Regions from separate parts of the Streptomyces sp. NPDC102451 genome, predicted to be linked through region 1. Evidence: riboswitches for the same ligand, from Rfam matches in the RefSeq annotation. Region 1 holds a riboswitch; each other region holds the start of a gene.
The links. Region 1 has a riboswitch for cobalamin ahead of ACIRD8_RS31215 (cobalamin biosynthesis protein). Riboswitches for the same ligand answer to the same signal wherever they lie in the genome.

Region 1 (5,896 bases):
GACCTTCTCCCGGCCGAACCGGACCCGCACCGGAAGGAGTCCGAGCCCCTCGACCAGACCGGCCCGCGACTCCACGTCGTCCTCGATGCGCTCGCCCAGCACCTGGAACCCGCCGCAGATCCCCAGCACCGGACGCCCCTCGGCGGCCCGCCGCCGCAGCGCCTCGGCGAGTCCCCGCTCGCGCAGCCACGCCAGCGCCTTCACGGTTCCCCGCGTCCCCGGCACGATCACGAGGTCCGCGTCGACGAGCTCCTCCGCCCGGTCCACGAACCGCACGACCACGCCCGGCTCGGCCGCCAGCGCGTCGACATCGGTGAAGTTCGACATCAGCGGCACCGCGCACACCGCGATCCGCAGCACGTCCTCGCCGTGCGGCGGCGCCACCACCGACTCCCGTACGGTGCCGCGCATCGACACCCGCAGCCCGTCCTCCTCGTCGATGCCAAGACCGTGGGCGTACGGCAGCACCCCGTACGTCCGCCGCCCCGTGAGCCCCAGCAGCATGTCGAGCCCCGGCTCCAGCAGCGAGACGTCCCCGCGGAACTTGTTGACGAGGTATCCGGCGACCAGCGACTGGTCCTCGGGGCTCAGCAGCGCCGTCGTGCCGAAGAACGAGGCGAACACACCGCCCCGGTCGATGTCGCCGACCACCAGCACGGGGAAGCGCGCGGCCCGCGCGATACCCATGTTCACGATGTCCGTGCGCCGCAGATTGATCTCGGCGGGGCTGCCCGCCCCCTCGCAGATCACCGCGTCGTACGTGTCCCTCAGCTGTTCCAGACAGTCCGTGACCGTTCCCAGCAGCGCCTCCTGGCGCCCGCCGTGGTAGCCGCGCGCACTCATCTCGCCGACCGGCTTGCCCATCAGGACGACCTGGCTCGACCGGTCACTTCCGGGCTTGAGCAGCACCGGGTTCATCAGCGCCGACGGCTCCACCCGGGCGGCCTGCGCCTGCATCGCCTGGGCGCGGCCGATCTCCGCCCCCTCCCGGGTGACGAACGAGTTCAGCGACATGTTCTGCGCCTTGAACGGCGCGACCTTCACGCCCCGGCGCACCAGCCACCGGCAGATCCCGGCCGTGACGACGCTCTTGCCCGCGTCCGACGTGGTCCCCGCGACCAGCAGCCCGCCGCTCATGTGGTTCTCCGTCCCATGGCCAGCCGCCCCGCCGCGCACACGGCGAGGGCCAGCACACTCACCCGGCGCGACAGCCGCACCGCGCGTTCGATGTCCGTGGTCCGCACGTCCCTGCCCGCCCCGCCGTTGAGCACCGGGCGGTGCTCGACCCGCCCGCCGTACGCGAGGGTGCCGCCGAGCCGTACGCCCAGCGCCCCCGCGAACGAGGCCTCCACCGGGCCCGCGTTGGGGCTGGGATGCCGGCCCGCGTCGGCCCGCCAGGCCCGTACGGCCTCGCGGGGGCGTCCCCCGGCGGCCACGGCCAGCACGGCGGTGAGCCGGGCCCCGGGCCAGCCGGCGACGTCGTCGAGCCGGGCCGACGCCCAGCCGTAGCGCCGGTGGCGGGGCGACTTGTGCCCGACCATGGCGTCCAGGGTGTTGACGGCCCGGAAGCCGACCAGCCCGGGCACTCCGCCGAGCGCTCCCCACACGAGGGCGCCCACGACGGCGTCGGAAGTGTTCTCGGCGACGGACTCCACCACGGCGCGGGCGATCTGCTGCCCGTCCAGCGACTGCGGATCGCGGCCGCACAGGTGCGGCAGCCGCTCCCGGGCCAGTTCGACGTCCCCGGCGGCCAGCGCCCCGCCGATGGCACGGGCCTCCCGGCCCAGCGAGGTGCCCCCCACGACGGACCAGGTGGCGGCGGCGGTCAGCGCCACCGCGGCGGCGGGACGGTTCCGTACGGCACGGGCCGCCAGCGCGGCGGCACCCGTGGCGCCCCCGGCGCAGACGAGCGTGTGCAGGGCGCCCCGGCCGCGGTGGTCGCGCCACAGCCGGCTCTCGACGGCCGCCGCCGCACGCCCGAAGGCGGCGACGGGGTGGCCCCGGCGGGGATCACCGAGCAGCAGGTCACCGATCAGGCCGGCGGCGGCGCCGTACGCGAAGATGCGGTCGGCTCGCACGACTCAGCCGGCCGTCGCGCCTCGAAGGGCCTCGGTGACAGGTGGTTCGGCGACCGACGCAGGGCAGCCCGACATGGCGTATGTCCTCACTCAGGGTCCGCGCCCTGGTTCGACGTGACCGGCGACGAGAGTCTCCTGGCTTCCGGATCCGCAGTTCCTCCGGCCTTCCAGTCCGCGGTGGCGGACCGTGACTTCCGTGTGGAGGCTGCTCCCCGGTGACAGTGGCGGGACCGCGCCGGATTCGCACCGGCTTCCTCTCCTGTCGCCGTAAGGCCGGCCGGCATCCGGTCGGCCTCAATGGCTCCGGCAGTCCACCATGCCCCGCGAACGCCAGTCAACCTGCCGTTGACCTGCGAGCCTTCAGTGTGCTGAGACGCACATCGGCCGGACACACACGGGGTGTGTCCGGCCGGTGAGGGTGCCCGAGGGGGTGTCAGGCGACGATCAGATAGATCCCGTACGCGACCGCCGCCGCGCACAGCCCGAAGCAGGCGTACGCGCCGGTGCGCGCCAGGCCGGTGGAACCGCCGCCCTGCGCCGTCGAGGCCTGCTTGGCCAGGCCCGTGACGCCGAGGGTGAAGAGGCCGACCAGTGCGACGGTGACCACGAGGCTGACGCCGAAGACGGAGGCGAGAGCTGCCCAGTCGATGTTCATGCGGATGCGTCCTTACACCGTGGCTGGATCGGCCGGGGTTCCGGCCGTCGGAGCCGGGGCCGGGATGGTGGTCTTGAGTTCCGGTACGACGGCACCGGCGGGCGGCGGGCTGACCGCCGAGATGGCGGTGGTGACGACACCCGCGGGCTCGGTGTCCGCGTTCACGTTGGTGTGGTCGACCGGCTTGCGGCGCGACAGCAGCCAGATGGCGCCGGAGCCCGCCACGAGCAGCACGGCGACCACCGCGACGCCCCAGGGCCCCTGCTTGGTCAGGAACTCGGCCCCCGCGCCGACCAGTCCGGCCGCCGGCAGGGTCAGACCCCAGGCGACGAACATCCGGGTGGCGGTGGACCAGCGGACCACGCCCCCCTTGCGTCCGAGGCCCGCGCCCATGACGGCGCCGGAGCAGGACTGCGTGGTGGAGAGGGAGAAGCCGAGGTGCGAGGAGGCCAGGATGACCGTGGCCGCACTGGTCTGGGCCGCGAAGCCCTGCGGCGGACGCAGTTCGGTGAGGCCGCTGCCCATGGTGCGGATGATGCGCCAGCCGCCGAGGTAGGTGCCCATCGCGATGGCGATACCGGCGGAGGCGATGACCCAGACCGGCGGGTTGGAACCGGGGGAGAGCACGCCGCCGGTGACCAGGGCCAGGGTGATGATGCCCATGGTCTTCTGCGCGTCGTTGGTGCCGTGGGCGAGCGAGACGAGCCCGGCCGAGGCGATCTGGCCGGCGCGGTAGCCCTTGGCGGTCGACTTCAGCTGGGCCTCGTCGGTGATCTTCCGGTTGAGGCGGTACGTCAGCTTCGTGGCCAGGAGCGCGGCGATGCCGGCCACGACCGGCGCGGCGACGGCCGGCAGCAGGACCTTCGTGACGACGGTGCCGCCGTTGATCGAGGACCAGCCGGCCGACATGACCGCGGCGCCGATGAGGCCGCCGAAGAGTGCGTGGGAGGAACTGGAGGGGAGGCCGACCAGCCAGGTCAGCAGATTCCACAGGATCGCGCCGACGAGCGCCGCGAAGATGACCTCGGTTCTGAGGCCGTTCTCGTTGATGATCCCGCCGGAGATCGTCTTGGCGACCTCCACCGACAGGAACGCGCCGACGAGGTTGAGAACGGCGGACATGGCCACCGCTGTCTTGGGCTTGAGAGCGCCGGTCGAGATGGTGGTGGCCATCGCGTTGGCGGTGTCGTGGAAACCGTTCGTGAAATCGAACACGAGAGCTGTCACGATCACGATCGCAAGCAGCAGCGTGATGTGTTCCATTTACCCAGGCAATCGTTCGACGTCATTGGCACGTGGAACGTAAGCAACCAGGGTGAACGGAAGATGAACTGGGCAGGGCGGCACGGTGACCCCAACCGCGTACGCCGGTTCCGCTTGTGTGCGTGATGCGTGGCCGGGCGTCCCCCGCGCCGGGCTGGGCCCGGCCCCCGCCCCGCGACGCCCCTCGAACTCGTGCCCGGCGCACCCTCCGAGGAGACATCGGTCACCCGGCCCGTCGGTCCCTGACCCTAGGATCCCCGCATGAGTGACGTGCGTACGGACGCGATCGAACGGGCCTGGGGCGGTGTCGTCGCGACCGCCCGGCGGACGGCGGCGGACGGCCTGGTCGTCGGCACCTCGGGCAACGTCTCGGCCCGGGTCGGAGGGACCGTCCTGGTCACCCCCAGCGGGGTGCCCTACGACCGGCTGGGCCCCGGGGACGCGGTCGGCGTCGACCTCGAAGGCCGACAGGTCCTCGGCGACCTGGTCCCCACCAGCGAACTCCCGCTCCACCTGGCCGTCTACCGGGGCAGCGACGCCGGGGCCGTCGTCCACACCCACGCCGTGCACGCCACGGCCGTCTCCACCCTCGTCGACGAGGTCCCGCTCGTCCACTACGCCGCCGCCCTGCTCGGCGGCCCCGTCCGCACCGCCGCCTACGCCCGCTACGGGACGCAGGAGCTCGCCGACACCATGCTGGACGCCCTGCGCGACCGCACCGGCTGCCTGCTGAGGAACCACGGCACCGTCACCTACGGGGACACCCTCGACGAGGCCTACGACCGCACCGCCCAGCTCGAATGGATGTGCAGACTCTGGCTCACCGCGAGCTCCGTACCCGGCCTCCGGCCGAGCCTCCTCACCCCCGCCCAGCTCGATGACGTGCAGGACGCCCTGAAGGGGTACGGCCAGCCCGGCTGAGCCGGGCGCCGCATCGTACGGCCGCTGCCCACTGGCATCCGGAGCCCCCGCCCAGGACACTGGAGCCGTGCGCCCGGCAACAGCGGCGGCAGTGGCCGCCACATCGATCCTCGGCGTCGGCGCGGCAGCGGTCGCCGCCGGCCGCTACGCCAGCGATGCCGCCCTCGGGGCGCCCTCGCCACGGCCCTTCCCGGCCGACCGCCGTCTCACCGTGCACGCCACCGCGGCCGGACAGATCACCCTGACCCGCTCCTTCTCCGCGCTGCGCCCCGGCACGTACGGACTGGCCGGCCGGGGCGTCCACGCGGTGGCCGGCCCGGTGATCGAACAGGTGCCCGGCCATTCCGTGATCTCCCCCGACACCGTCGTACGCCGGCTGGAGCGCGTGACCCTCGGAAGCCTGAAGCCGGGCACCCGGGTCCGCCTCACCCCGGAGCTCCACCGCGGCGACCCGCTCGCCGCCCTGGGCCTCGCGTACAAGGAGGTCGGGGTCCCCGGGGAACTCGGCATCCTGCCGGCCTGGTTCGTGCCCGCCGCCCGGGACACCTGGGTGATCACGGTGCACGGCCTCGGCACCACCCGGGACCACCCCCTGAACGTGATGGGATTTCTCCACGCCCAGCAGTTCCCCGTGCTCGACCTGGCCTACCGCGGCGACCCGGGCGCCCCGCGCTCCCCGGACGGACTCGCCCACCTCGGCGAGTCCGAATGGCGCGACCTCGACGCGGCCATCCGCTACGCCGTGCGCTACGGCGCCGAGAACGTCATCCTGTACGGCTGGTCGTCCGGCGCCTCGATGGCCCTGCACGCGGCCGTCAACTCAGCCCTCCGCGACCGCATCAGCGGTCTCGTCCTCGACTCCCCGGTCCTGGACTGGAAGACCACCCTGCGCGCCCTCGCCTCCGCCCGCGGCGTCCCCTCCGCGCTGCTGCCCCTCACCGTCCGGGCCGCCCAGGGCCAGACCGGGCTGCACGGCGCC
Region 2 (5,896 bases), on a different contig from region 1:
GTCGGCCCAGCGCAGGGCGAGGTCGACGTCGTGAGTGGCCATCATGACCGTGGTGCCGCTGTCGCGGAGCGTGCCGAGGGTGGCCAGCAGCCTCTCCTGGCCGTCCGGATCGAGCCCGGCCGTCGGCTCGTCGAGGATCAGCACACGCGGCCTCATCGCGACCGCGCCCGCGATGGCGGCCCGTTTGCGCTGTCCGTACGAGAGCAGATGGGTGGGCCGGTCCGCCAGGGCCGTGATGTCGAGGGCGGCGAGAGCCTCGTCCACCCGCGCCCGCACCTCGGCGTCGGGCAGACCGAGGTTCAGCGGTCCGAACGACACGTCCTGGAAGACGGACGCGGCGAACAGCTGGTCGTCCGGGTCCTGCACCACCAGCTGGACCGTGGTGCGCAGCCGGGTCAGCCCCTTGCGGTCGTACGTCACCGGGCGCCCCTCGACCGTCAACTGCCCCTCGCGCGGGCGCAACCCGCCGCTGAGGAGCCGCATCAGCGTGGTCTTACCGCTGCCGTTCCGGCCGAGCAGGGCGAGCGCGCGCCCGGCGTGCGCCTCGAAGTCGAGGCCGCTGAGCACGGTGGGGCCGTCCTCGTACGCGAAGGACGCGCCCCGCAGGGCGAGCAGTACCGGTTCGCTCATGACAAGGGCCTTTCCAGGGCGAAGGTCAGGACGGTGAGGGCCGCGAGCAGGGTGACGCTCACGGCCACGAACCGGACGGAGACGCGGGCCTCGGGCACCAGGACGCGCAGGGTCCCGTCGTAACCGCGCCCGGCGAGTCCGGCCTGGAGCCGGGCCGCGCGGTCGAAGGCCCTGATGAAGGCGGTGGCGCCCAGCCCTGCCAGCGAACGCCAGGCGGCGGCCCGGGTGGTGTGCCCGAGCCGTGCCGCCTGGGCCTCACGGATCCGGCGTACCGAGTCGAGGAGGAGGAAACTCATGCGGTAGGTCACCAGCGCGACATCCACCACCGGCGCCGGCACCCCCGCCTTGACCAGGCGGGGCAGCAGATCGGACATCGGGGTGGTGAACGCGAACAGCAGGACACCGAGGGACGCCGCCGAGGTGCGCAGCAGCAGCTCCCCGGCGCGGAGCGGCCCCCCGCCGGCCAGGGCCACGAACCCCTCCGGTCCGCCCACCTGTACGAGGAGTGTGACGGCCCCGGTGACACAGAAACCCAGGGGAACCCGGTACGCCCGCCACAGTTGACGGGCGGGCACCCCCGCCGGCCCCAGCAGCACGGCGACGGCGGTCAGGAGGATCAGGGCCGCACCGGGCCAGGGCGGCAGCGAGATCGCCAGAACGGTGAGGCCCAGGCCCAGCACGGCCTTGTCCACGGGATGGCGGCGGCGCCAGCGGGAGCTGTGCGCCGCCGCGTCGATCGGCAGCACGCGCTCAGTTCCCCCGGGCCGCGGACTCCCCGGCGACGTCGCCGTGCTGCGGCGCGACCGCCCGCAGCTCGCCCTGACGGCGCCCGCGCCGGAGGCCGAAGTAGTAGGCGAGGACACCCGCGCCGAGCGCGGCCTGGAGGGCGAACAGCGCCGACTCGATCTCGCCCGACGGCGGTTCGTAGAGCGGGGAGAACCACGGCTCGTAGTCGGGATCGATCTCGGTGATCGCCGTCTCGGCCTGGGCGTCGGCCCCCGCGAACGGCTCCTCCTCGCCGTCGCCGAGGCCGAGGGCCAGCGGCAGGACGGCCAGGGCCGCCACGACGATCAGCAGAAGGGCGTTGATCTTCGTGTTCCTGTTCATCGGGCCACCGCCTCGGTCTCGGTCGTCCTGGTCCGGTTCTGCTTGCCGGTGAGGAACACGCCCAGCCGGGTCAGATCCCCCTTGCTGGACTGCACCAGGAGACGCATGACCAGCACCGTCAGGAGACCTTCGCTCACCGCGAGCGGGATCTGGGTGACCGCGAAGATGGAGCCGAACTTGCCGAGCGCGCCCAGGAACCCGCTGCCCGGGTCCGGGAAGGCGAGCGCCAGCTGCACGCTGGTGACGCAGTAGGTCGACAGGTCGGCGACGAACGCGCCGAAGAACACCGCCACCATCAGCGGCACCTCGTACCGGCGCAGCAGCTTGTAGACCGCGTACCCCGCCCAGGGCCCGACGATCGCCATCGAGAAGACGTTGGCGCCCAGCGTGGTCAGACCGCCGTGGGCCAGCAGGAGCGCCTGGAACAGCAGGGTGATGGTGCCCAGGACCGCCATGATCGGCGGGCGGAACAGGATGGCCCCCAGCCCCGTACCCGTGGGATGCGAACAACTCCCGGTGACGGACGGGATCTTGAGCGCGGAAAGAACGAACGTGAAGGCCCCGGAGGCCCCCAGGAGCAGCGTGCTCTCAGGGTTCTCCCTGACCTCACGCGTAAGTGACCGGACTCCGTGGACGACGAACGGCGCGGACGCGACACCCCAGGCGATCGCGTGCGCCGGAGGCAGAAAACCCTCGGCTATGTGCATGGCTCAGCAGACCCTCTCCAGCACCTCGTGGATGGTTGAAGTGCCTTGGCCGGTCTCCTGGCTTACGGGTACCACCGCCCGAACTCCGCCTTCCCGGGTCACAAGGACCCAGTGGCTGCCCGCGAGGGCCGGAGCCGGACTTCCCGATCACAGTGGCGAGGGCCGCACCGGCATCACACCGATTTCCCGTTCACCAAGGCGTGGTGACAGTAATGCCAGGTGGGGGACGATGACAAGCGCGCCCGACGCCCCGGAGAAGGGGCGGTGGAGCAGGCGGCCGACGGCGCGGGCCCCACCCCGGCGTGTGACTTCGACCTGCTGTGTGCACGCAAATCGCCGCTGGCCGGGGTGGGCCGGAAGAGTTTTGGCTACGCTGATCGCTCGGCAAGTACGTGGGGGCACAGTGAGCAGTTCGGCGAGTCGGATCCGGGTGGTGCTAGAGGGCGGCCCGGACAGCGATCCGGAGGAACTGGAGTCGTGCACGCTCGCGTTGCGTGAACGCCTGCTGGAGCAGGAGATCGAAAGCGTCGTGCTGGAACGGGCGGAAGAGGCACCGGAGGGAGCCAAGCCGGGCGGGACGATCGCTCTGGGCGCCCTGGTGGTGACAGCGGCGCCGTTCGTGGTACGTAGTCTGGTGCACCTGCTGCAGGCGTGGATCGAGAACCGGCCGGTTCGGAGGATCAGTATCGCCGTGGGTGAGGACAGCCTGGAGGTGGAAGCCCTGTCATCGGCCGACCAGCGCCGACTGATCGAGGAGTTCATCTCCCGGCACACTCCGCCGCGTACTGCGGTGGAACCCGCGCCACGCCCGGGCCCGGACACGCCGGTGCCGGAATCCGGGACGGCCGGGCAAGTCTGAAGGGGGACACACGATGCCCGGGGGCCGGTTTGCCCTGCTGATCGCGACCGGTCGCTACGACACCGCCGGTCTGAGCCGCTTGCGCTCGCCGGCGCCGGACGCCGAAGGTCTGGCCGAGGTGCTCAGCGACCCTCAGGTCGGTGACTTCGCCGTGCAGACGGTCATCGACGGCCGCCACGGCGAGGTGAGCCGCGCGATGGAGGAGTTCTTCCTCGACCGGAGCCGGGACGACCTCCTGCTGCTGCACCTGTCGTGCCATGGGATCAAGAACGACAACGGAGAGCTGTACTTCGCGGCCCGGGACACCGACCAGAAGCTCCTCGCCTCCACCGCCGTCTCCGGATCCTTCCTGCAGATCCAGATGCGACGGTGCCGGGCCCGGTCCATCGTCCTGCTGCTGGACTGCTGCTACAGCGGGGCCTTCCTGCACGGCACCAAGGGCGACACCACGGTCCATGTGCGCGATGAACTGGCCGGGCACGGGCGGGCGGTCATCACGGCCACCAACCGCACCGAATACGCCTGGGAGGGCGACCGGGTCAGCGAGTTGGAGCCGGGCCGGTCCAGGTTCACCGGAGCCGTGATCGAAGGTCTCCGCACCGGTGAGGCCGATCTCGACAGGGACGGAGCGGTCAGTGTTCACGAGCTGTACGACTACGTCTATGAACGGATCCTCGCAGCCGGGGTGAGGCAGCGGCCACAGATGTGGGCCGAACTCGAATACCGGGTGACCATCGCGAAGGCGGCCAGGAGGGAGACGGTTGCAGCCGCGGCTCCGTCCGGGACACCGCTGCCGCCGCCGGCCGAACCCGACCCCGATCAGCCGGAGGAGGCCGGAGAGCAAGCCGCGGACGATGTTCCGCCCGGCGACGTGGCGACCCTGGCACCTGGACCGGGCGTAGCAGCGCCGGAGCCGTCCCTGATCCTCAGCCGGCTGGAGAAAGTCACCTCCCGCGCCGATCTGGGGAAACAGCTGAAGGCCCTGAGAGCGCGGGCCGGCGACACCGACTGGCCACCGGCCGCGATGTTCGCCGCGGCATTCGAGAACGAGGTCATCAGCGAAACGGACAGGAACCAGTGGGAGCCCACCGTCGAGTGGTGGCTGTCCGGACGCTCCCTTCCCACCCACTGGGCCAATCTGGAGAACCTCGTCCGGGCGCTGGGGGCAAGTCCGGAGGAGACGGCCGCCTTCGGGGAGGCGTACCACTACCTCCGCAACCTCGAGGCCCTGCCACCCACACCGGAGATCACGTCCAGGCCGGAGGCCGGGCCCGTACCGGAGGCCGAGTCCCCGGCGGAGGCCGAACCCGCGCCGGAGGCCACCTCCACGCCCGTGACCAGGCGGAGGGTGTACCTCCGTGACCAGGCGGTCGCCCTCGTCGTAGCTCTGCTGATCGCCGTTGTCGCGGCGGGGTACATGGCGGCGCTGCAGGCCGATCCCGGACCGTCCGTCGTCAGGATGGTCGTCTTCGGCGTGCTCGGTCTGCTCATCGTTGTGCTCGCCTTCGCGGTGGGGATGGTCTCGACGGTCCCCACCAAGGCACAGATGCCCGCCCGTTCGGATCTGCCGGCGACGCTGCTGCTGGTCGGATCCCCCCTCGCTCTGCTCGCGGGCCTGATCGTGCCGCCCGTGGCCGACAGCGACGTCTACGGCCACTGGCTGGCGGACCTCGTGGGACTTCTGTAGCGGCGCCGGTGCCCGGCTCGCGGGGGAGCCGGCGGCCCGGCACCGGCCCCGCGCGAGTTCGGGGACTCAGGCGGAGGACGGAGGCGGGGCGGTGTCCGGGTACGAGAGGTGGATCACCCGGATCAGTGAGCCCGGGACGACGACCGTCCTGGCGGGCGAAAGCGTACGGGGGATGTCGCCCGGCCCGGTCCACAGCACCGGCCGTTGGAGCACGATGTCCCGGCGGGCAGGATCCTCGTCGTGGGACACATGACGCAGGTACCCCTCGACAACGGGCTGTCTGCTGCCACCGGGGCGCATCGCCCCGTACGCCATCGCCCCGTACGCTCTCCGTCCCGTCCCGTCCCGTCCGCGGCTGGGGACCGCGGCCTCCGGGGGGCCGGTCTCCGTCTCGGACAGGAGGCTCCCGATGCCGGTGATCTCGCCCGGCATCCGAGCTTGCCGGGAGTCGAAGGAGTGCAGAAAGGGGAACCGCCGGGTCAGGGACATGCCTCCCCGGCCCGGCGGATTCCGGTCCGGTGCGGTGTCCGGTGCCGGATGTCGTCGTACCGCCTGGCGTCAGTGCTTCCCGTGGGCCCTGCGACCGGACGCCTTGACCGTCCAGGTCAGGCTCTCGGTGGCCTCGGCGAGGACCCGGGGGTCGCGGATCGACGTGCTCCGGTCCCAGGACCTGACCGTCACGGTGTGGGTCCTGCCGTCCGCGGCGACGCCCAGTGAGGCGGGCGTGACGGTGGTGAGGCCCTGCGCCCGCCTCACCTGGGCGCCGTCGACGTACCAGCGGAGCTCCGGGGCCGCCAGGCCGGTGAGACCGGCCTGGGAGACCTTGAGGGGGCCGGTCCTCAGGACCGCGCTGCTCGTCCTTGTCCCACTGCTCAGCGCGTTGGCCTCCCGGTAGAAGCCGGCGAT
Region 3 (5,896 bases), on a different contig from region 1:
ATAGGCCCCGTGGTCGGCGGCGCGCAGCGGCAGCGTCTCCCGCAGCGCCGGCTCGTCCACCTGGATGACCGAAGTGCCCGCGGCCTCCAGGTCGGTCACCTCGTCACGCAGAGCGAGGGCGACCTGCTGGGCGGTGTCGCCGAGGGGCTGGTCGTCGCGGACGAACGACCAGGCGAGCATGGTGACCGGCCCGGTGAGCATGCCCTTGACCGGCCGGTCGGTGAGGGACTGGGCGTACGTCGTCCAGCCCACCGTCATCGGCTGGGGGCGGGAGATGTCGCCGGCCAGCACCGGCGGCCGGACGTAGCGCGTGCCGTAGGACTGGACCCAGCCGTGCTGCGTGGCGAGGTATCCCGTCAGCTGCTCCGCGAAGTACTGGACCATGTCGTTGCGTTCGGCCTCACCGTGCACCAGGACGTCCAGGCCGGTCTTCTCCTGGAAGGAGATCACCTCCTGGATCTCGGCCTTGACGCGCTCCTCGTACCCGGCCGCGTCGATGCGTCCGGTCCGCAGGTCCGCGCGGGCGGTGCGCAGTTCGGCGGTCTGCGGGAACGAGCCGATGGTGGTCGTCGGCAGCAGGGGCAGCCCGAGGTGCGCGCGCTGGGCGGCGGCCCGCTCCCCGTACGGCTGGGAGCGGCGGGCGTCGGCCTCGGTCACCGCGGCGGCCCGGGCGCGGACGGCGGGGTCCCGGGTGACGGGGGAGTGCGCACGGGAGGCCAGGTCGGCCCGGTTGGCGGCGAGTTCGGCGGCGATGGCACCGGTGCCCTGCGTGAGGCCCCTGGCGAGGGTGACGATCTCGGCGGTCTTCTGCCGGGCGAAGGACAGCCAGCGCAGGACCTGCGGCTCGATGTCCCGTTCGGCTGCGGTGTCCAGGGGGACGTGCAGCAGGGAGCAGGAGGCTGCCACATCGATCCGTCCGGCGAGCCCGAGCAGGGTGCCGAGCGTGGAGAGCGACTTCTCCAGGTCGTTGATCCAGATGTTGCGCCCGTTGACCACACCGGCGACCAGCCGCTTCCCGGGGAGCCCGCCGACAGCGGCCAGGGCGTCCAGATTCCCGGCTGCGGCCTCGGTGAAGTCCAGCGCGAGCCCGTCCACCGGCGCCTTCGCCAGGACGGGAAGAGCCTCGCCGAGCCGGCCGAAGTAGGAGGCGACGAGCAGCTTGGGCCGGTCGGTCAGCGAGCCGAGGCGGTGGTACGCGCGCTCGGCGGCATCCAGTTCGGCCTGGGTGCGGTCCTGGACGAGTGCGGGTTCGTCGAGCTGCACCCACTCGGCTCCGGCCGCGCGCAGGTCGGCGAGGACCTCGGCGTACACCGGCAGCAGGCGGTCCAGGAGGGTGAGCGGGTCGAAGTCCGCGGCCACACCGGGGGCGGGCTTGGCCAGGAGCAGATACGTGACCGGTCCGACCAGGACGGGCCGGGCGGCCGCCCCCAGCGCGACGGCCTCCTTGAGCTCGGCGGCCTGCTTGGCGGAGTCCGCGGTGAAGACGGTGTCCGGGCCCAGCTCGGGAACCAGGTAGTGGTAGTTGGTGTCGAACCACTTGGTCATCTCCAGCGGGGCGACGTCCTGCGTGCCGCGCGCCATCGCGAAGTAGCCGTCCAGCGGATCGGCGGCGACCGCCGCCCGGTGGCGCTCGGGGACGGCTCCGACCATGACGGTGGTGTCCAGCACATGGTCGTAGTACGAGAAGTCCCCGGTCGGGACCTCGTCGACGCCGGCATCGACGAGCTGCTGCCAGTTCGTACGGCGCAGATCTGCGGCCGTGGCGCGGAGGGCGTCGGCGGTGACCCGCCCCTTCCAGTAGCCCTCGACGGCCTTCTTCAGTTCCCGGTTCTGTCCCTGCCGGGGGTAGCCGTGGACAGTGGACCGCGCAGTCGCGGTCGCGTGCTCGGTGGTCACGGAGATCTCCTTCGCGAGATGAATCCCTGAGATCCCGGCGGCGGGACGAGGACGCGAAGGGGTGACGTACCGGACGGCAAAGGCGTCGGACGACGCGATGATCCGCCAGGTATGTACGCCGACCCGCCCACGAGGTCACCGGGATGTCCGCGCACGGTTGGGCCGCGCGCGGGCAGATGGCAGGTCTTCGGACTCGCGGGCACGTCCTCGTCGAGGACACCTAGTGGCCGTCGCTTCCCAGGTCCGGTTCGTCGGACCCAGTGCTCATGACGGCGGTCGTTCCCGCTCACCGCTGCGGGGCAGTCCCGGAATTCCACCAGGTTCCCTCTTACGACGCATCCCGCCTGGCGGACGGGGCGAACCAGCTGCACCCACAAGCCTACGGGGCCCTCCGAGGGCGCGGTGAGCCAGGTCCAGCATGCGGATGGCGGGCCGCGGACTCACGCAGCGCCCGTGCGCGCGGCCCAGGCGGGCTGGAGATCCCGGTAGTCGATGACCGTGACGCCCTCCCGCGCCACAGCCTCCCGGGCCTCGGGTGACGTCAGGAACGCGTGGTCCGTACGCCGCACCCGCCGGTCGAAGGCCTGCGCCTCCCGGTTGCCGAGGCTGGGATGGACGGCCCATTCGCTGAGCCCGGCCGGCAGGTCGTGGAGCAGCCGGCCGTACAGGGCCGCCTTGTCCTCGGTCGCCAGGGAGAAGCTGTCCAGGAACTCGTGGTCGACGACGGGCAGCCCACGCAGGCGCATCGCGCGCCGCCCCGGCTCCAGCCAGATGCGGACGGCGAGGCCGTACTCGGCGGCCAGATTCCCGGCCTTCGCCGGAGGAGCCTCATGGCCTCCGGCGCCGCCGGACACACCGTCATGAGGCTGCACGACGAGGCGATCCCCTCCTCTACCGACTCGATCACCGCGGCGTTGACGGCCGGGTCCATGCCGAAGTCGTCGCAGTTGACGATCAGCAGGCGGGCATCGGGCGGGAACCCCAGGATCCGGTTCCACTGCGCGGAGGACGTCCCGGGCGACGGTCCGACGGCTGCTCCATCCATGGTCGCAGTCTGGACCCACCCCGACGCTCGCGCACCTGAACAGGGCGCCCACGGCCGTCGGCGCGCCACCGTACGGCCGACCAGCCGGAGCCCGGAAGGTGTCGAAGCGATTCGACAAGCCAATGCTGGGCAGACCGGGCCGGAATTTTCCATTGACACCCTCCCTTCGGGCTGACACCGTCGAAGCGCTTCAACGATCATGGCCGTGGGTCTCGGCCCAGGCCCGACCCTAGGGACCGACCGTGGTGTTCTTCGACAATCCCGTGATCCCCGGCTTCAGCCCGGATCCGAGCATCTGCCGCGTGGGCGAGGACTACTACGTGGCGACGTCCAGTTTCGAGTACGTACCCGGGGTGCCGCTGTGGCACAGCCGGGACCTCGTGCACTGGCGGCTGATCGGGCACGCCCTCGACCGCCCCTCGCAGCTGTCGCTCCCTGACGCGGCTCCCGCATCCTGCGGGGTGTACGCCCCGACGCTGCGGCACCATGACGGTCTCTTCTGGATGATCACGACCGTGGTGGCCGGCGAGGGCACCGTCCTGGTGACCGCCGAGGGCCCCGCCGGCCCCTGGTCGGAGCCGGTGCCGGTCGGTATACCGGGCATCGATCCCGATCTGGCCTGGGACGACGAGGGGAACTGCTGGTGCGTGTTCTCCCACGACGGGATCCGCGGGGTGCGCATCGAGCCGAAGACGGGCGAACTGCTCGGTGAGCCGGTGGAGATGTGGTCGGGCAGCGGGCTCCAGTACCCCGAGGGGCCGCACCTCTACAGGATCGGCGACTGGTGGTACCTGCTGCTCTCCGAGGGCGGGACCGAACGCGGGCACGCCATGTCGGTGGCCAGGGCGCGCACGCTGCCGGGCCCCTTCGAACCGCACCCGGACAACCCCGTGCTGTCCCACCGCAGCACCGGCCACCCCGTGCAGAACACCGGCCACGGCGATCTGGTGCAGGCGCACGACGGCACCTGGTGGATGGTGTTGCTGGGCACCCGGCCCCGCGGCGACACGCCCGGGTTCCACGGAATGGGCCGGGAGACGTTCCTGGTTCCGGTGCGCTGGGAGGACGAGTGGCCCCTGCCGGGACCGCTGGAACTCCGTTCCCCAGGACCCGAGTTGACTCCGCACCCCTGGCCCGCCGAGCCGCACCGCGACGACTTCGAGGCCCCCGCGCTCGCACCCTGCTGGGTGTCGCTGAGGCGCCGCGATCCGGATGCCGCGCGCCTCGACGAGCGGCCCGGCCATCTGGTGCTGCACGCCCGGGCGGACGGCATGGAGCAGCCCGGCGCGCTGTTCGTCGGGCGGCGCCAGCGCGACCCCGACTGCGTGGCGCGGACCCGGGTCGACGCCGGTGAAGGAGGCCGGGGCGGCCTCGCCGTACGGCTCGACGAGGCGCACCACTACCAGGTGGAGACGGAGGACGGCAGGGTGCGTGCGGTCGCCCGCATCGGCCCCCTGCGTCAGACGGTGGCCGAACGGGACGTGCCCACCGGGCCTTTGACGCTGCGCATCGACGTGACCACCACCGATGTCCTGCCGCCCACCGTCACCGTACGCCCCGCGGACCCCGCCACCGCGGCGGCTTCCGGCCTGCGCGTCGGCGGTCCCGACACCCTCCGCCTGGGGTACGAGACCGACGACGGGCACTTCGAGATCCTCGCCGAACTCGACGGCCGGTACCTCACCACCGAGGTCGCGGGCGGATTCACCGGCCGGGTCGTCGGCATGTACGCGACCGGGGGTGCGCCGGCCTTCGACTGGTTCGAGCTCCGGCCGGCCCACCCGGATCGGGCATGACGGTCCGCAGTCGCGGGAACGGGTCTCAGACCGGGTAGGCGTGGGTCTGTGTCGCCTTCACCGTGGCCCAGACCGCCGCGCCCGGGCGTAGGTCGAGTTCGGCGGCGGCGACCGTGGTCAGGTCCGCGGCGAGGGGCAGTTCGCCGGTGAGGTCGGCGCGGATCTGGTCGCCGTGGGTCTCCAGGCCCGCGATCTCGCAGTGCCAGAGGTTACGGGCGCTGGCGCCGGCGGGCCGCTCGCGGTGGAGGGTGACCGCGTTCGGCGGGAAGGCGACGAAGACCGGGCCGGACAGGTCCTCCGTGGTGGTGACCGGAGGGCCTGCGTCGAGGCGGACGGTGTGGCCGTCGGCCGTCCCCCGGAAGAGGTTCAGGCCGACCAGCTGGGCGATGTAGTCCGTACGGGGATGGCGGGCGATGTGGGACGGTGCGCCCTCCTGGACGACCCGGCCGTCCTCGACCACGACCAGGCGGTCGGCCAGCACCATGGCGTCCAGCGGGTCGTGGGTGACCAGGACGGCGACGGCTTCGAACTCGGCCAGGTGCCGCCGCAGTTGTGACCGGACCTCCAGGCGGGTGCGGGCGTCCAGCGCCGCCAGTGGCTCGTCCAGGAGCAGCAGGCGCGGCCGGGTGGCCAGCGCGCGGGCCAGGGCGACCCGCTGGGCCTGGCCGCCGGACAGCTTGCGTGGCTTGGCGCCGGCGTGGTCCGCGAGGCCCAGCCTGCCGAGCCACTCGGCCGCCTGGGCCCGGGCCTCCGCCTTGGCCACGCCGTGGCAGCGCGGCCCGAAGGCCACGTTGTCCAGCGCGGTGAGGTGGGGGAAGAGGAGGTAGTCCTGGAAGACGACGCCGACGGGACGGGACTCCGGAGCCGTACGCTCCAACGCCTGCCCGTCCAGCCGCAGATGGCCTCCGGTGAGGGGTGTCAGACCGGCGAGGGCGCGCAGGGCGGTGGTCTTGCCGGCGCCGTTCGGGCCGAGGAGGGCGACGACCTCGCCGGGCGCGACGGCCAGCGCCACATCGAGACGGAAGGAGCCGCGTTCCACGACGAGATGGGCGTCGAGGCCCTCTCCGGACGCGTCGGCGCGGACGTCGCGGGTGGAATCGGAGGTCTCGGTCATCCGGCTGTCATCCAACGGTCGCGCAGACCGGCCAGCACCGCGACG
Region 4 (5,896 bases), on a different contig from region 1:
TCGCTGGCGATCGCGTTGAGGGCGGCGGCGGCGATGGCGCTGCCACCCCGCCTGCCCCGCACGACGAGGTGCTCAAGACCCGAAGGGTGGGCGGCCAAGGCCTCCTTGGACTCGGCGGCCCCGATGAAACCGACGGGCACACCGATGACGGCGGCGGGGCGCGGGGCGCCCTCCTCGATCATCTCCAGCAGCCGGAAGAGCGCGGTGGGCGCGTTGCCGACGGCGACGACCGCGCCCTCCATCCGGTCCCGCCACAGCTCCAGGGCGGCGGCGCTGCGCGTGGTGCCGAGCTTCGCGGCCAGCTCGGGGACGCCGGGGTCGGACAGGGTGCAGATCACCTCGTTGTCCGCGGGCAGCCGCCTGCGCGTGACACCGCTGGCGACCATGGCGACGTCGCACAGGATCGGTGCGCCGGAGCGCAGCGCCGCACGGGCGTCGGCCACCGCGTTCGGCGAGAAGGCGAGATCGCGTACGAGGTCGACCATGCCGCAGGCGTGGATCATGCGGACGGCGACCTGGCTCACGTCGGCGGGCAGCTCTGCCAGATCCGCCTCCGCGCGGATGGTGGCGAAGGACTGGCGGTAGATCGCCGGTCCGTCCTTCTCGTACTGGTGCACAGTGCTGTCGCTTTCTTCATCGAGCAGATCGAGCAGATCGAACAGGTCGAACAGGGGGTGGTGGTGCGTGGTGGTCAGGTGCGCGTGCCCCGTGCCGCCGCCACGGCGGCGGCGAGCGCGGCCGGGTCGTCCCGGACCGTGGCCGCCTCGGTGGCCCGGTCCCCTCGTACGTGCGAGATCCGGTGTCCGCCGGGGGTGGCGACGACGTCGATCCACTCCCCGTGCGGATGGCCGCAGCGGCGTTCGCAGCCGGACCAGTACACAGGGAGCCGTCCGACGGGTCCGACGGCGGCCCCCGCCTCGGCCCGTACGTCGGCCAGCGACTTCGCGCAGCCGGGCCGCCCGATGCAGGCGCCCACACCGGCCCACGGCGAACCGGGCCCGGTGATCAGACCGGCCCCGGAGAGGCCGTCGAGCAGGCCGTCCGCGCGGTCGGTCGGGATCCCGGTGACGACGGCCCCGCGCCACGGGGTGAGACGCAGTTCCCCGGCGCTCGACAGCAGCCGCCACTGCGTCAGGTCCAGCCGCCCCAGCGGTACGCCGACGGACAGCGCGGCCTCTCCACGGCCGACCGGGACGGGACCGGGGGCCGGGGGCAGGGCTTCGGAAGGGCGGGGACGGCGGCCCGGGACCGCGAGGATGCCGGCCTCCCGCAACCGTCGTACGACCTCGGCGGGAAGCGCGGCCGCCGTGGCGTCCGGCAGGTCCTTCACCCGCCAGGCGCCGCTGTCCCGGGCGGAGTCGAGGAAGGCCTCGGCGGCGGTCAGGGCGGCGCGGGGGGCGTCGGCGGAGGGGACGCGGAGGACGGCGTCACCGTCCCCGACGCGCAGCAGGGCGTCGTCGTCGTGGCCGAGGAGGGTGAGGTCGGCGCCGAGCGCGTCCACGTCGCCGCGGCCGTCGTCGAGGGCGAACAGGAAACGTCCGGAGAGCGCCGTCGCGCCGTCGCTTCCGCAGAGAAGGCGGTCGAGTCCGGTCAGCCAGGGGCGGATGTCGACGGACCCGAGGCCGTCGAGCCCGGAGAGCGGGGACGCGACCACGTTGCGTACACGTTCGTGCCGTGCGGAGGGCAGCAGCCCGGCCTCGTCCAGCAGCCCGGCCAGCTCGCCACCGCAGCCCGGGGAAAGCCCGCGCAGCTGCACATTGCCCCGGGAGGTGAGATGCAACTCACCGTCACCGAAGCGCTCGGCGGCCTGCCCCAGCGCCCCTGCCTGGCGGGGTGTCAGCACCCCGCCGGGTATGCGGATCCGCGCCAGCGCACCGTCGTCCGCCCGGTGCAGACGCAGCGCTCCGGGGCAGGCGTCACCGCTGCTCCGGGCACACGCATCGCCCGGAGACGAGGGCGTCAGGGGGGAGGCGGACATGGCGGCGAGCATACCGACCGTGACCGTGGCGGGCCCCTACGGTCACTGTGACGTACGGGACACCGCTCCGCCGCCGGTCAGGGCGGGGGCCGTCTGGTCAGGACCCCCCACCCGCCGCCTACTATGCCTAGCGGCGGTCCGTTCGGCCCGCCATCGCCAGACGGCGACACGGAGGAAGCCCGGTGAGATTCCGGCGCGGTCCCGCCACTGTGAGCCCGGCCCCCTGAGGCCGTGCGAGTCAGGAACTCCAGCCGTCCGACAACTGCCCGGGGCGTGGATACCCCGAGGAAGGGCTGACGCCGCATGATCCTGCTCCTGTCGACGTCCGACACCGACCTGCTGAGCGCCCGCGCTTCCCAGGGCCCGGTCAGCTACCGCTACGCCAACCCTTCCCGGCTCTCCCTGGACGACCTGCCGCAGCTCCTGGACGGCACGGACCTCGTCGTCGTACGCCTCCTCGGTGGTGTCCGTGCCTGGCAGGAGGGGCTCGACCAGGTGCTCGCCACCGGCCGCCCCGTCGTCGTACTCACCGGTGAACAGGCCCCCGACGCCCAGCTGATGGCCGCCTCCACCGTGCCGATCGGCATCGCCGCAGAGGCGCACGCCTATCTCGCGCACGGCGGCCCCGCCAACCTGGAGCAGCTGGCCCGGTTCCTCTCCGACACGGTGCTGCTCACCGGCCACGGCTTCGAGCCGCCCGCCCCGGCCCCCGCGTGGGGCCCGCTGGAGCGGACCGCCCGGGACGTCACAGGCCCGACCGTCGCGGTGCTCTACTACCGCGCCCACCACATGAGCGGGAACACCGACTTCGTCGAGGCGCTCTGCACCGCCGTGGAGGACGCGGGCGCCCGCCCCCTCCCGCTGTACGTCGCCTCGCTGCGCACCCCCGAGCCCGAGCTCATCGATGAACTCCGGGCCGCCGACGCCATCGTGACCACCGTCCTCGCGGCGGGCGGCACCAAGCCGGCCACCGCGTCGGCCGGCGGCGACGACGAGTCCTGGGACGCGGGCGCCCTCACCGGCCTCGACGTGCCCGTCCTCCAGGCGCTCTGCCTGACCAGCCCGCGCGCCGCGTGGGAAGAGAACGACGAGGGCGTCTCCCCGCTGGACGCCGCCACCCAGATCGCCGTGCCCGAGTTCGACGGCCGCCTGATCACTGTCCCCTTCTCCTTCAAGGAGATCGACGAGGACGGCCTGCCCGCGTACGTCGCCGACCCCGAGCGGGCCGCCCGGGTCGCCGGGATCGCCGTACGGCACGCCAGGCTCCGGCACATCCCGGCCGCCGAGAAGCGGATCGCGCTCGTCCTGTCCGCGTACCCCACCAAGCACTCCCGCATCGGCAACGCGGTCGGCCTCGACACCCCCGCCAGCGCCGTCGCCCTGCTGCGCCGACTGCGCGCCGAGGGCTACGACTTCGGGCCCGAGGAGGAGATCCCGGGCCTGGTCTCCGGCGACGGCGACGAGCTGATCTACGCGCTGATCGAGGCCGGCGGCCACGACCAGGAGTGGCTCACCGAGGAGCAGCTGGCCCGCAACCCGGTCCGGATCCCGGCCGCCGACTACCGCCGCTGGTTCGCCACGCTGCCTGCCGAGCTGCGCGAGGCCGTGGAGGAGCACTGGGGCCCGGCGCCCGGCGAGATGTTCGTCGACCGGTCCCGCAACCCCGAGGGCGACATCGTGCTCGCCGCGCTGCGCCGCGGCAAATTGCTGATCCTCATCCAGCCGCCGCGCGGCTTCGGCGAGAACCCGATCGCGATCTACCACGACCCCGATCTGCCGCCCTCGCACCACTATCTGGCCGCCTACCGCTGGATCGCCGCGTCCGCCGACGACAACGGCTTCGGCGCCGACGCGATGATCCACCTCGGCAAGCACGGCAACCTGGAGTGGCTGCCCGGCAAGAACGCGGGCCTCTCCGCCGCCTGCGGCCCCGACGCCGCGCTGGGTGATCTGCCGCTGGTCTACCCGTTCCTGGTCAACGACCCCGGCGAGGGCACCCAGGCCAAGCGCCGTGTGCACGCCACCCTGGTCGACCACCTGGTGCCGCCGATGGCGCGCGCCGACAGCTACGGCGACATCGCCCGCCTCGAACAACTCCTGGACGAGCACGCCCAGATCGCCGCGATGGACCCGGCCAAGCTGCCGGCCGTCCGCGCCCAGATCTGGACCCTCATCCAGGCCGCGAAGCTCGACCACGACCTGGGCCTGGAGGACCGGCCCGAAGACGAGGGCTTCGACGAGTTCATCATGCACCTCGACGGCTGGCTCTGTGAGATCAAGGACGTCCAGATCCGCGACGGCCTGCACGTCCTGGGCGCCGCGCCCACCGGAACGGCCCGCGTCAACCTGATCCTCGCGATCCTGCGGGCCCGGCAGATCTGGGGCGGTACCACGTCCCTGCCGGGCCTGCGCGAGGCGTTGGGACTGGACGAGTCGGCAGCGACCCGCGCGGACGCGGACGCGGTGGAGGAACAGGCCCGCGCCTTGGTGCAAGCGATGGACGACGCGGGCTGGGCCCCGCTGGATCAGATCGTTTCGGCAACCGAGCAGCCAGATCAAGCCCCTGCGGCGATTGAGCAGCGGGGTCCGGGGCAGAGCCCCGAGCAGACGACCCGCACACCGCTCCACGACCTGACCCCCGACGTGGCGGCGATCCTCAACTTCGCGGCCCAGGAGGTCGCCCCCCGCCTGGCCAGGACCACAGACGAACTGGACCACTGCGTCCACGCCCTGAACGGCGGCTTCGTCCCGGCCGGCCCGTCCGGCTCCCCGCTGCGCGGCCTGGTCAACGTCCTGCCGACCGGCCGTAACTTCTACTCCGTCGACCCGAAGGCCGTCCCCTCCCGCCTCGCCTGGGAGACCGGTCAGGCGCTCGCCGACTCGCTCCTGGAGCGCTACCGTGCGGACAACGGCGACTGGCCCACCTCCGTCGGCCTGTCCCTGTGGGGCACCAGCGCGATGCGCACCGCAGGCGACGACATCGCCGAGGCTTTCGCCCTGCTCGGCGTCCGCCCCGTCTGGGACGACGCCTCGCGCCGTGTCACCGGCCTGGAGCCGATCCCGTACGAGGAGCTGGGGCGTCCCCGTATCGACGTCACGCTGCGCATCTCCGGTTTCTTCCGCGACGCGTTCCCGCACACCATCGGCCTGCTCGACGACGCCGTACGCCTGGCGGCCTCCCTCGACGAGCCCGCCGAGCAGAACTTCGTACGCGCCCACACCCAGGCCGACCTGGCCGAGCACGGGGACGAGCGGCGGGCCACCACCCGCATCTTCGGCTCGCGCCCGGGGACGTACGGGGCGGGGCTGCTCCAGCTCATCGATTCACGCGACTGGCGTACGGACGCCGACCTCGCCGAGGTGTACACGGTGTGGGGCGGCTACGCCTACGGCCGTGAGCTGGACGGACGTCCCGCCCGGGACGAGATGGAGACCGCGTACAAGCGGATCGCGGTGGCCGCGAAGAACACCGACACCCGTGAGCACGACATCGCGGACTCCGACGACTACTTCCAGTACCACGGCGGCATGGTCGCGACCGTACGCGCGCTGAAGGGCACCGCCCCCGAGGCGTACATCGGCGACTCGACCCGCCCCGAGACGGTCCGCACCCGCACCCTGGTCGAGGAGACGTCCCGGGTGTTCCGCGCCCGGGTGGTCAACCCGAAGTGGATCGAGGCGATGCGCCGCCACGGCTACAAGGGCGCCTTCGAGCTCGCCGCGACGGTCGACTACCTCTTCGGGTACGACGCCACGACGGGCGTGGTCGCGGACTGGATGTACGACAAGCTGACCGAGACGTACGTCCTGGACCCGGCGAACCGCGAGTTCCTCCAGCAGGCCAACCCGTGGGCCCTCCACGGCATCGCGGAGCGCCTCCTGGAGGCGGAGTCCCGGGGGATGTGGGCGAAGCCCGAC

Region 2: linked by a shared signal. The riboswitch ahead of ACIRD8_RS25875 (energy-coupling factor ABC transporter permease) and the one ahead of ACIRD8_RS31215 (cobalamin biosynthesis protein) in region 1 are both predicted to bind cobalamin.
Region 3: linked by a shared signal. The riboswitch ahead of metE (5-methyltetrahydropteroyltriglutamate--homocysteine S-methyltransferase) and the one ahead of ACIRD8_RS31215 (cobalamin biosynthesis protein) in region 1 are both predicted to bind cobalamin.
Region 4: linked by a shared signal. The riboswitch ahead of cobN (cobaltochelatase subunit CobN) and the one ahead of ACIRD8_RS31215 (cobalamin biosynthesis protein) in region 1 are both predicted to bind cobalamin.

What each region holds. Positions count from the first base shown of each region.
Region 1 covers NZ_JBIWKD010000019.1:51,996-57,891, reverse strand. Annotated here, with positions in the region: gene ACIRD8_RS31220 (cobyric acid synthase) at 1-1,137, opposite strand, end outside; gene ACIRD8_RS31215 (cobalamin biosynthesis protein) at 1,134-2,078, opposite strand; cobalamin riboswitch at 2,207-2,336, opposite strand; gene ACIRD8_RS31210 (hypothetical protein) at 2,512-2,733, opposite strand; gene ACIRD8_RS31205 (anion permease) at 2,746-3,996, opposite strand; gene ACIRD8_RS31200 (class II aldolase/adducin family protein) at 4,258-4,917, shown strand; gene ACIRD8_RS31195 (alpha/beta hydrolase) at 4,985-5,896, shown strand, end outside.
Region 2 covers NZ_JBIWKD010000013.1:47,607-53,502, reverse strand. Annotated here, with positions in the region: gene ACIRD8_RS25890 (energy-coupling factor ABC transporter ATP-binding protein) at 1-630, opposite strand, end outside; gene cbiQ (cobalt ECF transporter T component CbiQ) at 627-1,376, opposite strand; gene ACIRD8_RS25880 (energy-coupling factor ABC transporter substrate-binding protein) at 1,381-1,737, opposite strand; gene ACIRD8_RS25875 (energy-coupling factor ABC transporter permease) at 1,734-2,444, opposite strand; cobalamin riboswitch at 2,474-2,679, opposite strand; gene ACIRD8_RS25870 (hypothetical protein) at 2,848-3,303, shown strand; gene ACIRD8_RS25865 (caspase domain-containing protein) at 3,317-4,990, shown strand; gene ACIRD8_RS25860 (DUF6338 family protein) at 5,057-5,479, opposite strand; gene ACIRD8_RS25855 (M64 family metallopeptidase) at 5,549-5,896, opposite strand, start outside.
Region 3 covers NZ_JBIWKD010000015.1:177,488-183,383, forward strand. Annotated here, with positions in the region: gene metE (5-methyltetrahydropteroyltriglutamate--homocysteine S-methyltransferase) at 1-1,896, opposite strand, end outside; cobalamin riboswitch at 2,057-2,277, opposite strand; gene ACIRD8_RS28475 (hypothetical protein) at 2,337-2,642, opposite strand; partial or broken gene ACIRD8_RS28480 (ChbG/HpnK family deacetylase) at 2,762-3,142, opposite strand; gene ACIRD8_RS28485 (glycoside hydrolase family 43 protein) at 3,184-4,737, shown strand; gene ACIRD8_RS28490 (ABC transporter ATP-binding protein) at 4,763-5,851, opposite strand; gene modB (molybdate ABC transporter permease subunit) at 5,848-5,896, opposite strand, start outside.
Region 4 covers NZ_JBIWKD010000022.1:26,067-31,962, forward strand. Annotated here, with positions in the region: gene ACIRD8_RS32950 (precorrin-8X methylmutase) at 1-617, opposite strand, end outside; gene cobG (precorrin-3B synthase) at 692-1,990, opposite strand; cobalamin riboswitch at 2,096-2,249, shown strand; gene cobN (cobaltochelatase subunit CobN) at 2,282-5,896, shown strand, end outside.